3 regions of the Mesorhizobium sp. B3-2-1 genome follow, and region 3 is predicted to be linked to each of the others. Evidence: predicted binding sites of a transcription regulator. Region 3 holds the regulator's gene; each other region holds the start of a gene.

Region 1 (5,172 bases), on a different contig from region 3:
CATTTCCGGGGGTAAGGATGCTTCTCAACAGGTTCTGGCGCTCGAAGAGCGGCAATTTCGCGCTTCTGATGGGGTTGGGGCTGCCAGCCATTCTGTCGGCGGTGGCCTTCGCGACCGACGTCTCGACCATGATGCGGGCGAAGAGCAACCTGCAGAATGCGCTCGATGCGGCAAATCTTGCCTCGTCGCATCTTGGCGATCTGGACATTACCCGCACCGACGCCTTCGACCGCTATTTCCAGGCCAACATCGTTGGCCATGGCGAACTCGTCAACGCGCAGGCGACCCTGACCGTCGACAAGGGCGTCAATTTCATCAAGACCAAGGCGGTCGCCTCGGCCGACGTCAATCTGAACTTCGCTTTCCTGTTCGGCCAGAGCAAGCACATCGTGGTCGATGCCTCGGCGGTCGAATCGAACAACCAGCTCGAAGTCGTGCTGGTGCTGGACAATACCGGCTCGATGCACGGCGCCCGCATGACGGCGCTCAGGGCCGCGACCAAATCATTGCTCGACACCCTCGAATCGACAAAATCGCCGACGCGCCAGGTCCGTGCCTCACTGGTTCCCTTCGTCACGGCCGTCAATGTCAATGGCGACGGGTTCGACCCGTCCTGGATCGACATGGACGGCAAATCCTCGACCAACGGCATCAACTTCCCCATCATCGACGGCAAGCGCCCGAACCACATGGCGCTGTTCAAGCAATTGGGGCTGAAGGGCGGGTGGAAAGATACCGGATGGAAAGGGTGCGTCGAGGCTCGCCCCGGCACGTATAACATCTCCGACACGCCACCGGATCCAAGCAAGCCCGACACGCTCTTCGTGCCTTATTTCGCCCCCGACGATCCGTCGTCCGCTACCAAGCCGTCGGCCTCCTATGGCAACTCAGCCACCGGCTACAACAACTCCTATCTCGACGACACCATCAACAAGGACAAGCTCAAGCAGCCCGGTGTCAATATTCTTGGCATCGACCTCAGCGGTCTGCTTGGCGGCGTGCTCGACGCATTGCTGCGTGAGGACCTCGAAAAGGTCGCCAAATACGTCGCGTCAACCAACCAGATCGTCACCGAAACCGGCACCGCGATCACCGTTGGTCCCAACCGTTCCTGCCCGACCCCCATCGTCCCGCTGACTGACGATTTCGACAAATTGCGCAAGGCAGCGAGCCAGATGATGGAGTGGAACGGCTCCGGCACCAATGTGTCGGAAGGGCTGTCCTGGGGCATGCGGGTGCTCTCGCCCGGCGCGCCCTATACCGGCGGTGCGCCGTTCAAGACGCCTGGCATCAGCAAGATCGTGCTGTTGCTCACCGACGGTGAGAATGTCGTCTATGGCGCCAGTGATGAACAGCCGACGAAGTCCGACTACACATCCTATGGCTATCTGGCGGGTGGCCGCTTCGGGTCGGATAACCAGGCGACGGCGGCCCGCAATGTCGACGGCTGGACCAAGAGCGTCTGCACGCAGTTGAAGAACGAGGGAGTGCAAATCTATACGATGGTGCTACAGGCCGACACCGCCGCAAACCGTACGCTTTACAGCGCCTGCGCTTCCGACCCGAGCGATTATTATGCCGTCAACGACCCGGCCAAGCTGCCGAACGTTTTTCTGCAGATCGCCAACAAGTTCTCGAAGCTGCAACTGACGAATTGAGCACCGATACCGAGAGCGCGCATTGCTGAGGGGATCGAGCCCCTCAGCTCGTATGGGCGACAACCTTTCCGACCGTCTCGGGGAAGAAGTCGGGCGCCGCATGGCGCTTGCCGAACATCATGTCGTACTGGATCAGCCGGAAATCGCGGATCGCCGGGTCGATCTCGTTCTGCCGCGCCCAGTCGGACGTGGCCTCGCCCGTCGGCGTGAGCAGCAGGTTGCGGTCGACAACGCGATAGCGCTCCCGCATCTCGCCCAGGAAACCGGTGTAGTAAGGGTGGGTGATGCCCGCCGCGGTCAGGATATGATAGGGCAGGAAGGCAGGGCTCACCGTCCCCAGATTCTCGACCGGGCCAGAACGGTTCGACCAGATGATCAGCGGTGTCGCGTGATGTTCGAGAGCCGCCTCCGGTGTCGGTTCCTTGCGGGGCGCGACGTTGTCCTTCAGGAAGCCGGTCTCGACATAGACCGGTCCAAGTGGCGGCAGATGGTCGCCGAAAAAGACGACAATCGTCGGCCGCTCGCGCGTCTTGGCCCATTCGACCAGCCGTTCGAGGCCGTGGTCCGCGTCGGCTGAACCCTCGGCATAGGAGAGCAGCGACTCACGCGCCCACTGGCTGATCGGGGCTTGCACCGAGTGGGTCGGGTTGGAATAACGTCTCGGTTCATAGGGGCCGTGGTTCTGCAGGCTGACCGCGAAGAAAAACACGGGGTCGTCGCTGGCATCGGCTTCGCGGATGATTTCGTCGGTCATCGCGGCGTCGGATGCCAGCGGTCCGCGCTTTTGCATGGGCGGCAGCGTCTCTTCCGATTTGAAGTCGTTGAAACCGAAATCGGCATAGACCGCGCCGCGATTCCAGAACCAGTTGGTGCCTGGATGGATGGCGCGCGCCTTATAGCCTTCGCTCTTCAGGAAGGTCGCCATCGACGGTGTCGGGGTGCGCACATATTGCTGGTAGGGGATGCTGCCGGCCGGCAGGAATGCATTGGAAAAGCCGGTCAGCGCCTCGAATTCGATATTGGCGGTCATGCCGCCGAATTCAGGCGAGAACATCGAACCCGACCGAAGCGCCCGCACATTGGGCATCGGATCGGGGGTGATGGTGACGCCGGGCAGCTTGGTAGGATCCCAGAAGGATTCGCTCATGACGACGATGATGTCTGGCTTCTGGGCCGGCACCGAGGCGGTCACATTGGTTCGGTCAATGGCCGCAATAGCCTTGTCGGAATAGCCTGGCGGGGCCGAGACATGCGCCATCGGCACGTTGAGCGCGAAGGCGAGCGCAAAGCCGTTGGAGGCATAGTTTTCCTTCTGGTCCCACATGATGGGGATGATCTGCAGCCGGTCCCTGGTCCACGAGAAAGTGGCGTAGTCCATGATCGAGACGAAGAAGGCGAGCAGCGGCACCGCCAGCGTCAGCCGGGCAAGGCGGCCCTTGTGGCTGAGGGCCGGAACCTTGCGGCGCCAAAGGCGCCAGCCGTAGACGAGCAGGGAAAGGCCGGCGACGATGCCCACGACCATGGCGAGCGCGGTCATCGGCCGGTCGCGCACTAGGAGCGGCAGCAAGGCGAAGATCTGGCGGGCATAGAGAAAATCGGTAGGGTAGAGCGGATCGCCGAGATAATGCGATTTCTGGTGGCCGACAAAGGCCAGCGACAGGGTCAGCGGCGCCACGATCATCAGGCTTTGATGACTGCGGCCGAGCACGGCATCCAGACCGATCAGGATCAGCGCGAACACGACGATGGTGGTCCAGCCGGGCTTGAGCGGCTGCAGGAAGAAGAAAACGGTGCCGGCGACATCACCCCGCACGATCAGTTCGATGGCGAACACCAGGACGGCCGAGATCGCCAGGCTGATCAGTCCGTAGCGGACGACCGGCCATTTCCGGCCCGGCAGATAGCCCGTGGACGGATCGTCTTCCAGGAATTGCGGCGCGGCGTTGCCGGTACGTTTGAAACTCTTTGCCACTTTAACTTCCCACCCAAAGACGACCCACGTCATTCGATTGTCATATAATTGTCACGCAAGGCTAGCGCCTGTGGCGGAAATAAGAAGAGCCAGCAAACGATTCGTGAGCGGTTTTCATCAGGTGTGATCGCCAAAAAGCCTTTTGGAACAGGCACGCGCGCGCGGATACGGCGTTCGGCATGGGCTGAAGTGGCTTGACTTGGCAGGCTGCCTTGCGTCACAGGCAGGGAAAATTCGTAGTATCAGGCAAGCAAAACCAGTTTGGGGAGCCCTCGCATGGCCGTTGCATTCACCTTTCCGGGACAAGGCAGCCAGGCTGTCGGCATGGGCAAGGATCTCGCCGATGCCTTTCCCGAGGCACGCAGGATTTTCCAGGAAGTCGACGACGCGCTCGGCGAAAACCTGTCGAAGCTGATCTGGGAAGGTCCCGAAGAGACCTTGACGCTGACAGCCAACGCGCAGCCGGCGCTGATGGCGGTGTCGCTGGCGGCGATCAGGGCGCTGGAAGCGCGCGGTTTCTCGCTGAACGACAAGGTCGCCTATGTCGCCGGCCATTCGCTGGGCGAATATTCGGCACTCGCCGCCGCCGGCTTCGTTTCTGTTGGCGATGCCGCCCGTCTGCTGCGCATTCGCGGCAACGCGATGCAGGCAGCGGTGCCGGCCGGCGAGGGCGCCATGGCGGCGATCATCGGGTTGGAGCAGGCCGATGTCGAAGCAGCCTGTGCCGAGGCCGCAAAGGGCTCGATTTGCCAGATCGCCAACGACAATGGCGGCGGCCAGCTGGTCATCTCAGGTGCGAAGGCCGCGGTTGAACTGGCAGCGAAACTGTGTACCGAAAAGGGCGCCAAACGGGCGCTGATGCTGCAAGTGTCGGCGCCCTTCCATTCCGCGCTGATGGCACCTGCGGCCAACGTCATGCGCGAGGCTCTTGCCGGCGTGGCAAAGACTGCGCCAGTCGTTCCCGTCCTTTCCAACGTATCGGTACAGCCGTCGACCGATCCCGACGAAATCGCCCGGCGTCTGGTCGAGCAGGTGACCGGTCGCGTGCGTTGGCGCGAAACTGTGGAATGGTTCGGCGCCAACGGTGTCTCGACGCTTTACGAGATCGGCGCCGGCAAGGTGCTTTCGGGACTGGCTCGTCGCATCAACCGCGACATCGCCACCGCCTCTGTAGGTTCCGCGGCCGAGGTCGAGGCGGCATTGGCGGCGCTTGCATAAAACGCCATTTGATACCATCCCTATATGGGGTGCCCTCTTCTCAACCTGGAGACAAAAATGTTCGAATTGACCGGCCGCAAGGCGCTTGTCACCGGCGCATCGGGGGGCATCGGCGAGGCGATCGCCAGGGTGCTGCATGCACAGGGCGCGATCGTCGGCCTGCACGGCACGCGCGTCGAGAAACTGGAGACGCTGGCCTCCGAACTGGGCGACCGGGTCAAGCTGTTCCCGGCCAACCTGTCGAACCGCGACGAGGTCAAGGCACTCGGCCAGAAGGCGGAGGCCGATCTCGAGGGCGTCGACATCCTGGTCAACAATGCCGGC
Region 2 (5,172 bases), on a different contig from region 3:
GCGAGCGCAAGAGCGCAAGCTCCTCGGCGGCCGAGATCAGCGGATCGGCCTTCTGCTCGGCCGCGTCGAGCAGCGAATAGAGAAAACCCTCGCGCACGCCTTGCGCCGAAACGACGATCCTGGACGGCTGCATCGCCGTCATGATTTCCTGCAGCACGAGAGCGCCGTATGGCAGCAGCGAGCGGCGGTTCTTGGAGACGCCCTCGATACCCCTCACCTTTTCGACCTCCCCCCTGGCCACCTGCTTGAGGAACGTTTGAGCACTTTCGGCCGATATCTCGTAGTTGTGCATGACGCCGAGCGGATAGTTGTTCATCTCCATGTGCAGTCTGGCGAGGTTTCGCCAGGTGCCGCCGACAGCGTAGAAAGTCCTGCCCTGCCCGCCCTTCAACAGCTTGGCCCGGGCCAATTCCTGGCGCGCGATCTTCTGCGCCTGGACGAGCGAGTTCTTCGCCATGTCCTGCAGGCGCAGGCCGCCAAGCGGCAGCGTGATGCCGTCGCCGATGGCCTCGCCATCGATGTCGATGAGCTCCAGGCTGCCGCCGCCAAGGTCGCCGGCAATGCCGTTGGCCGGATGGAAGCCGGAGATGACGCCCAGCGCGGAATAATGCGCTTCCTGGCGGCCGGAGAGCACGCGGATCTCGGTCTTCAGCACATCCTCGGCGCGATGGATGAAATCGGGACCGTTGATCGCCTCGCGGGCCGCAGCGGTTGCCAGCACGTACATATGTTCGGCACCGGCCTGGTCGGAGAGCGCACGGAAACGGCGAAACTCCTCCATCGAGCGCGCCACCCCTTCGGGGTCGAGCTTCCCCGTCGACACGATGCCGCGGCCGAGGCCCGCCAGCATCTTTTCGTTGAACAGCGTGGTCGGCGAACGCGCCAGCCCCTCATAGACGACAAGACGGATCGAATTGGAGCCGATGTCGATGATGGACAGCGGTCGGCGGTCCTGCAGCCGGCCCTGGGATTTGGACAGCATCAGGCGGCGGCGTTCTTCTTGCGCCGCTTGAACTGCGCGATTCGCTTGGGCGCATGCGATTTCAGCGCGTCACCTCGTCCCGACAGGCTCGGATTGGTCATGAAATATTCCTGCGCGTTGAACGGTTCCTCGCCCTCCTCCAGCACCACGCGCCGGGAGGTTCCATCAGCCAATACGTCGAAACTTTGCTGATTGTCCATGATGTTGCCCAGCATGATCTGGCCCAGTATCTGTTCATGCACAGTTGGATTGGTGATCGGCACCATGGTCTCGACGCGGCGGTCGAGATTGCGCGGCATCAGGTCCGCCGAGGAGATGTAGACAATCGCCTCGTCCGAGGGAAGGCCATGGCCGTTGCCGAAGCAATAGATGCGGCTGTGCTCGAGGAATCGGCCGACGATCGACTTGACCCTGATGTTCTCCGACAGGCCCGGCACCTGCGGCCGCAAACAGCATATGCCGCGCACGACAAGGTCGATTTCCACCCCGGCGCGGCTGGCGTCGTAGAGCGCATCGATGATGATGGGGTCGACGAGCGCGTTCATTTTCATCCAGATGCGCGCCGGCCGTCCCTCCAATGTGTGGGTGACCTCGTCTGAAATGTGCTGAAGGATGCGGTTCCTCAGCGTGAACGGCGATATCGCCAGCCGCATTTCGGCGGTCGGCTCGGCATAGCCGGTGATGAAATTGAACAGTTGGGCGACGTCACGGGCGATTGTCGGATCGGTGGTGAAGAAGGACAGATCGGTGTAGATGCGCGCGGTGACCGGGTGGTAGTTGCCGGTGCCGAGATGGACATAATTGCGCAGCTTGCCGTCCTCGCGCCGCACCACCAGCGACATCTTGGCGTGGGTCTTGAGTTCGAGGAAGCCGAACACGACCTGCACGCCGGCGCGTTCGAGATCGCGCGCCCAGCGGATGTTGGCCTCCTCGTCGAAACGCGCCTTGAGCTCGACCAGCGCCGTCACCGACTTGCCGGCCTCGGCCGCGTCGACCAGCGCACGCACGATCGGGCTGTCGTTGGAGGTGCGATAGAGCGTCTGCTTGATCGCCACCACTTCGGGATCGGCCATTGCCTGGCGCAGGAACTGCACCACGACGTCGAACGACTCGTAGGGGTGATGGACGACGATGTCCTTCTCGCGGATGGCGGCAAAACAGTCGCCGCCATGCTCGCGGATGCGCTCGGGAAAGCGTGGGTTGTAGGGTATGAATTTCAGGTCGTCGCGGGGGACGGAGACGATCTCGGAGATCTGGCTGAGCGCCAGCGGCCCGGTGAGCACGCTGATGCGGCTCGACGAGACGCCAAGCTCGCCGGCGACGAAATCGCGCAATTCTCCAGGCATCAGCATGTCGAATTCGATGCGGATGACCGAACCGCGGCGGCGCCGCTTCAGCGCCGTTTCGAACAGCCGCACTAGGTCTTCCGATTCTTCCTCGACCTCGATATCGCTGTCGCGGATGATGCGGAACGTGCCGGAGCCCTTGACCTCGTAGCCGGGGAACAGCTTGCCGATGTAAAGGCCGACCGCCTCTTCCAGCGGAATGAAGCGGACATGGCGCTTGCGGTCCGGCAGGCGGATGAAGCGCTTCAGCGCCACCGGCAGGCGCAGCAGCGCGCTCATCTCTTCGCCATTCTTGCGGTGGCGAAGCTGCAGCGCCATCGAGAAGCCGAGATTGGGAATGAACGGGAACGGATGCGCCGGGTCGATCGACAGCGGAGTGAGCACCGGAAACACCTGCTCCTGGAAATGCTCTTCCAGCCAGGTCTTCTCGTCCTTGGTCAGCGCATCACGGGTGATGCTCTCGATGCCTTCCTTGTTGAGCAGCACCGTGAGTGCCGAAAGGCTCTTCTGCTGGTCCTCCTGCAGCCGCTCGACCTCACGCAGCAATTGTTCGAGCTGCTGTTCGGGGGTGCGTCCGTCCGGGCTTTTCAGCACGATGCCCTCGCGCACCTGGCCGGCAAGGCCGGCGACGCGCACCATGAAAAATTCGTCGAGATTGGCGGCCGAGATCGACAGGAAACGGACGCGCTCCAGCAGCGGGTGATGGGTGTTCAGCGATTCTTCGAGAACGCGGCGATTGAACTGCAGCCAGGAGAACTCGCGGTTGACGAAACGGTCCGGATTGCCTTCCGGGCTCGCTGCCGTGACGTTGTTGAATTCGCTCTGTACCGGCTTCAGTTCGTTCATGATTCCTGCTCTTCCGCCCGCCTCGGCCGGTTAACCGGCTTAACTTATCCTGTGGCAGGCTTTTGCGACAGTTCTCTGACAGGCTTTTGCGACAGTTTGATTTCATCGAACTTGCAAACAGGCTTGATATGATCCAGATGCAGAGAGACTGCGTTAAGGAGACGACGATGGCAGGCGGTTCCATTCCCCATTTCCAGAACGATGCGGGCCATCCGGCAATCGACATCGGGGTCAAGGAATTCATGTGCACGGGCGCCAACCCGCCTTTTGATCATCCGCATGTGTTTCTCGACATGGGCGACGACAATGAGAAAGTCTGCCCCTATTGCTCGACCCTCTACCGCTATTCGCCGAAGCTGAAGGCAACGGAAACGCAGCCGGCGGGCTGCCTCTACATCGACCAGGCCGCCTGACCTCCCGACCATGAGCGAGACGCGGTCCCGGCAGGTCGTGATTGCCGGGGCTGGAATCGCCGGGCTGACGGCGGCGATTGCCTTCGCCGAACGCGGCTACCCCGTAAAAATGTTCGAACAGGCCAAGCGCCTCGAAGCGGCGGGCGCCGGCATCCAGCTCTCTCCAAACGCGACGCGCATTCTGCGCCAGCTTGGGGTTTTCGACACGCTTCTTGCCAATGCCGTCAAGCCGGAAGCCGTGGTGCTGAAGGACGCCGCGAGCCTGCGCCAACTGGCACGCGTGCCGCTTGGCGGCGCCGGTGAGGAACGCTGGGGCGCGCCCTATCTCGTGGCGCACCGGGCTGATCTGCAAGACGCCCTGATGGCGCGCGTCGCGCAAATGCCCGACATCCAGCTCACCACCGGCGCGCAGGTCAGCAGCGTGGCCTCCGGTTCAGTCGGTATCACCATGACAGATGGGGTCGGCCGCAAGATCATCGATACCGAAGGATCTCTGCTGGTCGGTGCCGATGGCGTCTGGTCAGCGGTGCGCAGGTTTGGCGTAACGTCCGCCCAAAGCAGGTTTTCGGGCGAATTGGCATGGCGCACCACGATCTCGGCCGACAGCGCTGCCGGCAATGCGTTTGCGGCAATCGGTGCGGCCAATTGCGTCACCACCTTCCTTCATCCCGGCTTCCACATGGTCGCTTACCCCGTCAGCAAGGGGGACGCGTTCAACCTTGTCGCTTTCACCAAAGGCGAGCGCATTGCCGAAGGCTGGTCAGGCCATGCCGATCCCAGCATCCTCGCCAGCGCCATGCGTGGCACGGCCGCAGGCCTTGCAAGACTGGTGGAATTGGCTGGCCCATGGCTGACTTGGCCACTCCATACAGTCGAACGGAAGCAGCCCTGGACGATACCACCCGGCATCGCGCTGATCGGCGACGCCGCACATGCGATGACCCCGTTCGCGGCACAAGGCGCTGCCATGGCGATAGAGGATGCCGCGACGCTGGCCACTTTGATCGCCGACTTCCCCGGCGGGCTGACGCAAAGCCTCACCATCTGGGAGAACCTGAGACGACCGCGCATCGAAAAGGTGCTGAAACGCGGCGCGCTCAACCGCCTCGCCTGGCACGCCCGGGGACCGGTGGCATTGGCGCGCAATCTGTTTCTGGCGACACGGCCGGGAGAGAATCTCGCGGTGGACTTGGACTGGCTTTATGGGTGGCGGCAGCAGCAGATCATCCGTCGCTGAAAGGAGCCCGCGGCAAAAGCTAATTGTACAGCCGCATCGACAACCCAAGCGACGCCGGCAGCGGGTTCCACCAGCCGGTGCGCAGGCCGGCGGTGCGCAGTGCCGCCGCCGTCCAGGTGTTGCAGCCCATCAGCGCGTTGAAACGGCCATTGGCCTCATAAAAGCGGTCGAAATTGGAGTAGGCGGCATTGTCGATGATGATCGGGCCGCTCGGTCCCTGCTGAAAACTCGCTTCGATGAAGTCGAGCAATGCGGCAAAATGGTCCTTGTCCACGTCGAAGCCGGCGACATCGGGATGCGGCTCGGAGATATCGCCGGCCACGTCGACATGCATCACCGAGGCGTCGA
Region 3 (5,172 bases):
TGATCTACAAAGGCGCAGCTGGGCTCTCGCTTGATGTGTTCACGCAGATGACGCCGCCGCCCGGCGATGCCGGCGGCCTGCTGAACGCTATCTATGGCAGCGTGGTGATGACGGTCATCGCCGTTATCGTCGGCACGCCAATCGGTGTTCTGGCCGGCACCTACATGGCCGAATACGGCCGCTTCTCGAAACTCACCACCGTGGTGCGCTTCATCAACGACATCCTGCTGTCGGCGCCGTCGATCATCATCGGCCTGTTCGTCTACGAATTGATGGTGCGGCCGATGGGGCATTTCTCGGCGATCGCCGGCGCCGTCGCGCTGGCCATCCTGGTCATCCCCGTGGTCGTGCGCACCACCGAGGACATGCTCAACCTGGTGCCGAACGCCTTGCGCGAAGCCGGCACCGCGATCGGCGCGCCGCGCTGGGTGGTCATCAAATCAGTGGCTTACCGTGCCGCACTTTCCGGCATCGTCACCGGCATATTGCTGTCGATCGCCCGCATCTCCGGCGAGACGGCGCCGCTGCTCTTCACCGCGCTGAACAACCAGTTCTGGTCGAGCAATCTCAACGCGCCGATGGCCAGCCTGCCGGTCACCATCTTCCAGTTCGCTCTCAGCCCCTATGAGGAATGGCAGCAGCTGGCCTGGACCGGCGCACTCATAATCACATTGACGGTTCTCGCGCTCAGCATCTTTGCGCGCAGCCTGACCGGACGCAGAGAGGACAAATGAGCCAGATGTTGTCTCCAGACATGACGATTGCCACCGAGGCAGCCGCCAAGGCGAAGATCGAGGTCAAGAACCTCAATTTCTACTACGGCCAGTCGAAGGCGCTGAAGGACATCACGTTGTCGCTGCCCGAGCGCAGCGTGACGGCCTTCATCGGACCGTCGGGCTGCGGAAAGTCGACGCTGCTGCGCGTCTTCAACCGCATCTACGAACTATACCCCAAGCAGACCGCCGAGGGTCAGGTGCTGCTCGACGGCCAAAACGTTCTCGACCGCTCGCAGGATCTCAACCTGCTGCGCACCAAGATCGGCATGGTGTTCCAGAAGCCGACGCCGTTCCCGATGTCGATCTATGAGAACATCGCCTTCGGTGTCAGGCTCTACGAGAAGATCAGCAAGGCCGAGATGGACGGCCGTGTCGAACAGGCGCTGAAGCGCGCGGCACTGTGGACCGAGGTCAAGGACAAGCTGAACGCCAGCGGCCTCAGCCTGTCGGGCGGCCAGCAGCAGCGGCTTTGCATCGCCCGCACCGTGGCGGTCAAGCCGGAAGTCATCCTGCTCGACGAGCCGGCCTCGGCGCTCGACCCATTGTCGACCGCCAAGATCGAGGAACTGATCGACGAGTTGCAGGCCGACTACACGATTGTCATCGTCACCCACAACATGCAGCAGGCCGCGCGCGTCTCGAAGCAGACGGCTTTCATGTATCTGGGCGAACTGGTCGAATTCGACAAGACCGAGAAGATCTTCACGTCGCCTCGCGAGAAGCGCACGCAGGACTACATCACCGGCCGCTTCGGCTGATATCACGCATACGAGGACCAGGATCATGGCCGAACACACAGTCGCAGCCTTCGACGAGGATCTCGGACAGATCAGCAGGCTGATCAGCGACATGGGCGATCTCGCCGGCACGATGGTCGGCGGCGCCACCAAGGCGTTGCTGAATTCGGACAACGCGCTGGCACAGCGCGTCGTCTCCGACGACGCCATCATGGACGCGCGCCAGCGCGAACTCGACGACCGCGCCATCACCCTGATCGCCAAGCGCCAGCCGATGGCCGACGATCTGCGCCATGTCGTCGGCTCGATCCGCATGGCGGGCGATCTCGAGCGCATCGGCGACCTTGCCAAGAACATCGCCAAGCGCGTCGGCTCCGTCGGCCTCACCGCCACGCCGCGCGACCTGTCGCATTCGATCGACTCCATGGCGCAGCTGGTGCTGATCCAGGTGCAGGGCGTGGTCGAGGAATATGCGGCCGGCGATGCCGCCGCACTCGCCAAGCTCAGGAACGACGACGAACGCATCGACGTCAAATACACCTCGGTGTTCCGCGAACTCCTGACCTACATGATGGAGGATCCGCGCAACATCACGGCTTGCACGCATCTCTTGTTCTGCGCCAAGAACCTCGAACGCATCGGCGACCATGTGACCAACATCGCCGAGAATGCGTATTATGTGCTGACCGGCACGCAACTGCCCGCCAACCGTCCGAAGCAGGACGAGACGGCGATGTCGGTGCCGGCGGCTTGACGGCAGGGATGATCAATCGATGATCGCGCCACGCATCATGGTGGTGGAGGACGAGGAGCCGCTCGGCGTGCTCCTCCGCTACAATCTGGAATCGGAAGGTTACCAGGTCGAGGTGGTGACACGCGGCGACGAAGCCGAGATCCGCCTCCAGGAGAACGTGCCCGACCTCCTGGTGCTCGACTGGATGGTGCCGGCGATTTCCGGCATCGAGCTCTGTCGGCGCCTGCGAATGCGGCCCGAGACCGAGAGGCTGCCGATCATCATGCTGACGGCGCGCGGCGAGGAGAGCGACCGCGTGCGCGGCCTTTCGACCGGCGCCGACGATTATCTAGTCAAGCCGTTCTCGACGCCGGAATTCATGGCCCGGGTCAAGGCGCTGCTGCGCCGCGCCAAGCCGGAAGTGCTGTCCAGCGTGCTCAAGGTCGGCGACATCGTGCTCGACCGCGAATCGCACCGGGTCTATCGCAAGAAGAGTGAGATCCGGCTCGGACCGACCGAGTTCCGCCTGCTGGAATTCATGATGCGCCATCCCGGCCGCGTGTTCTCGCGCAGCCAGTTGCTCGACAATGTCTGGGGCGAGACGATCTATATCGACGAGCGCACCGTGGACGTGCATGTCGGACGGCTGCGCAAGGCGGTCAACAATGGCCGCATGCCCGACGTCATCCGCACCATCCGCGGCGCGGGCTACGCGATCAGGGAAGACTAGACGTCTGTCCCATCTCGGTGAGATCGGAATGGGGAGCGCCCACGTGTATGATTGTGCACCTTCCAGAGCAAAACAATCATGCATGCCGCGCCGATCACATGGAAGAAAAACAAATCCCGATGTCGAAGGAGATCGATTTCGAATGCTGGCCGCCGGCGGTGTGGGCGATCGCCTCGCGCAGTGCCGGCTCGATCAGGTCGAAGGCCGCCGCGCAGACGCCGACCATGGCGACGGGTGCGGGATCGATCAGCGCGAACAGGCTGCCAAGCCCGTATCCGAGCGCTTCGCCGGCCTTGCGGTAAAGAGATCGGGGGCTAGGGCGGTCTGCGGCGTAAACCTGCCTGAGGACTTATATCACGTGCCCCTTCCGCCGGCGTGACCTATAGCCGGCGCCGCGCGGCAAGACGCGCCTTCATCCGTGCCTTTGCCGATTCAGTGCCATCGTGGAAGGTGTCGAACCACTTGTCCCATGGCACTTCCAGCGTGCCGTAGTTCACCTCAAAGTAGCGATGATGAAGCTGGTGGTGGAAGGTGCCCAGGTCGACGCGCTTGCGCCCGGCCAGCCAGAGCCCTTCGAACCCGGTATGGGTGGTAATGGCGTAAAGGCCATAGAACATCAGGTGGCAGATAAGATGCACCGGGCTGGACGGAACAACGAAATGGACCAGCGCGGTTCCGAAATAGAAAATGTGTTCAACCGGGTGCATCGCAAGGCCCGACCACGGCCCCACATCAATATTGCGGTGATGCAGCGCGTGGATGCGGTAAAGGAGCTTCGTATGGAGCAGCCGGTGAATCCAGTAGAAGTAGAAACTCTCCCAGATCGGGATCAACAGGAAGAGGCCGACGAACCAGACCGGGTGGCCGGACCATGTTAGAGTCGGCGCATAGCCATTGGCCATCGCCCACCAGACCAGCGCCTCGTATGCCGACCAGATCGTTACGCCCGAAGCCAGCGACCAGAACACGTTGTCGGCCAGTTGGCTGTCGAAACTGAACGCGCGCCCCTTGCGCGGGTAGGGGCGCGGATCAAACTTCTTGTCGGTGCCCTGCAACTGGTGGCGGTGAAAAACAAGATGCAGCCCCTGCGCTACAACTACCGTCAGGCCGAAGTCTCGTAGCCAGATCACCCCGATCCATAGCCCTGGCTCCTTCGCCTGGGCAAGCGTGGGGCTGGCCAAGGCATAAGCCGCGAAGGCCAGCCCCACGATGACGAGATTGATTGAGACAGGCAGCCAGCTTCCGACATACCAGCGAAAGATCGCTGCGAGGTTCAGCGGCCAGCGCCAGACCGGCGCAATCTCAATGGGCAGGCTGTCGGGGACGTGGTTCCATTCCTTCCGGTCTGACATCGATGTCGCTCTTTTCCGGCCGTGGTTCATGCGCAGGGTATTGCTCGGAAATTGACAACACAAAGAATATCTTTTCAGGTATTGGGGTCATTTTAATTGATGGTAAGATCTCATGAAAACACCGCACCCGACCTGGCTGCTCGCCTTCGAGGCGGCGGCGCGGTATGGCAGTTTCACCGCCGCGGCCGCTGAGCTGAACCTGACCGCAGCGGCCGTCAGCCAGCATATCCGCCTGCTGGAAAAGCATGTCGGCGCGCGGCTGTTCGAGCGGCTGCCGCGCGGCGTTGCGCTGACGGATATCGGCCAGGCCTATGCCCAGCCGGTGCGCCAGTCCTTCGCCGAGTTGCAGCGGGCGACGGACGGTCTCTTCGCGCGCCCATCGCGGCGGGTGGTGCGGGTGCGCGCCTCGATCACTTGGGCGGCGTTGATCCTCGCGCCCCGGCTGGCCGATTTTCGGCAGGCCCATCCAGAGATCGAAATCCAACTCTCCACCTTCGTCTGGTCCGATCGTTTTGAAGCCGGCAACAGCGATGTCGACATCCGCTGGGGGCACGGCGACTGGCCCGAGGGTGCGGTTCAACTGCTGGCCCATGAATCCGCGATCGTCGTCTGCCATCCTGCCGACACCGCCTGGTTGGCGGGGCGCCGGGACATCGGCGACTTCCCCTTTGCCTGCCTGCACCATGTGATCGGGTTTGAGACCGAGTGGCAGCGCCTGTCGGATCATTTCGGCCTCGCCCTCCCGGCCCCGCCGCAGCGTGCCCGCTACGATTCATCGCTGCTCGCGCTCTGGGCGATGACCACGGGCGGCGGCGCCATGATCGTTCTGGAGAGTTTCGCCAGG

The links. The regulator PhoB, encoded in region 3, activates phosphate uptake and scavenging genes when phosphate is short. The targets are predictions, from matches to a motif close to TGTCATNNANCTGTCAT.
Region 1: the regulator PhoB is predicted to act here: its motif matches at 3,669-3,685, upstream of FJW08_RS23810 (LTA synthase family protein).
Region 2: the regulator PhoB is predicted to act here: its motif matches at 3,239-3,255, upstream of FJW08_RS03695 (RNA degradosome polyphosphate kinase).

The regions. Positions count from the first base shown of each region.
Region 1 is NZ_VFTI01000026.1:34,767-39,938, forward strand. It holds gene FJW08_RS23805 (pilus assembly protein) at 18-1,658, shown strand; gene FJW08_RS23810 (LTA synthase family protein) at 1,702-3,663, opposite strand; gene fabD (ACP S-malonyltransferase) at 3,907-4,848, shown strand; gene fabG (3-oxoacyl-[acyl-carrier-protein] reductase) at 4,906-5,172, shown strand, end outside.
Region 2 is NZ_VFTI01000003.1:11,608-16,779, reverse strand. It holds gene ppx (exopolyphosphatase) at 1-982, opposite strand, end outside; gene FJW08_RS03695 (RNA degradosome polyphosphate kinase) at 982-3,174, opposite strand; gene FJW08_RS03690 (zinc-finger domain-containing protein) at 3,342-3,587, shown strand; gene FJW08_RS03685 (FAD-dependent monooxygenase) at 3,598-4,824, shown strand; gene FJW08_RS03680 (TIGR02117 family protein) at 4,844-5,172, opposite strand, start outside.
Region 3 is NZ_VFTI01000004.1:215,662-220,833, reverse strand. It holds gene pstA (phosphate ABC transporter permease PstA) at 1-734, shown strand, start outside; gene pstB (phosphate ABC transporter ATP-binding protein PstB) at 731-1,534, shown strand; gene phoU (phosphate signaling complex protein PhoU) at 1,560-2,267, shown strand; gene phoB (phosphate regulon transcriptional regulator PhoB) at 2,287-2,976, shown strand; partial or broken gene FJW08_RS06155 (sugar kinase) at 3,098-3,277, opposite strand; gene FJW08_RS06150 (sterol desaturase family protein) at 3,357-4,328, opposite strand; gene FJW08_RS06145 (LysR family transcriptional regulator) at 4,441-5,172, shown strand, end outside.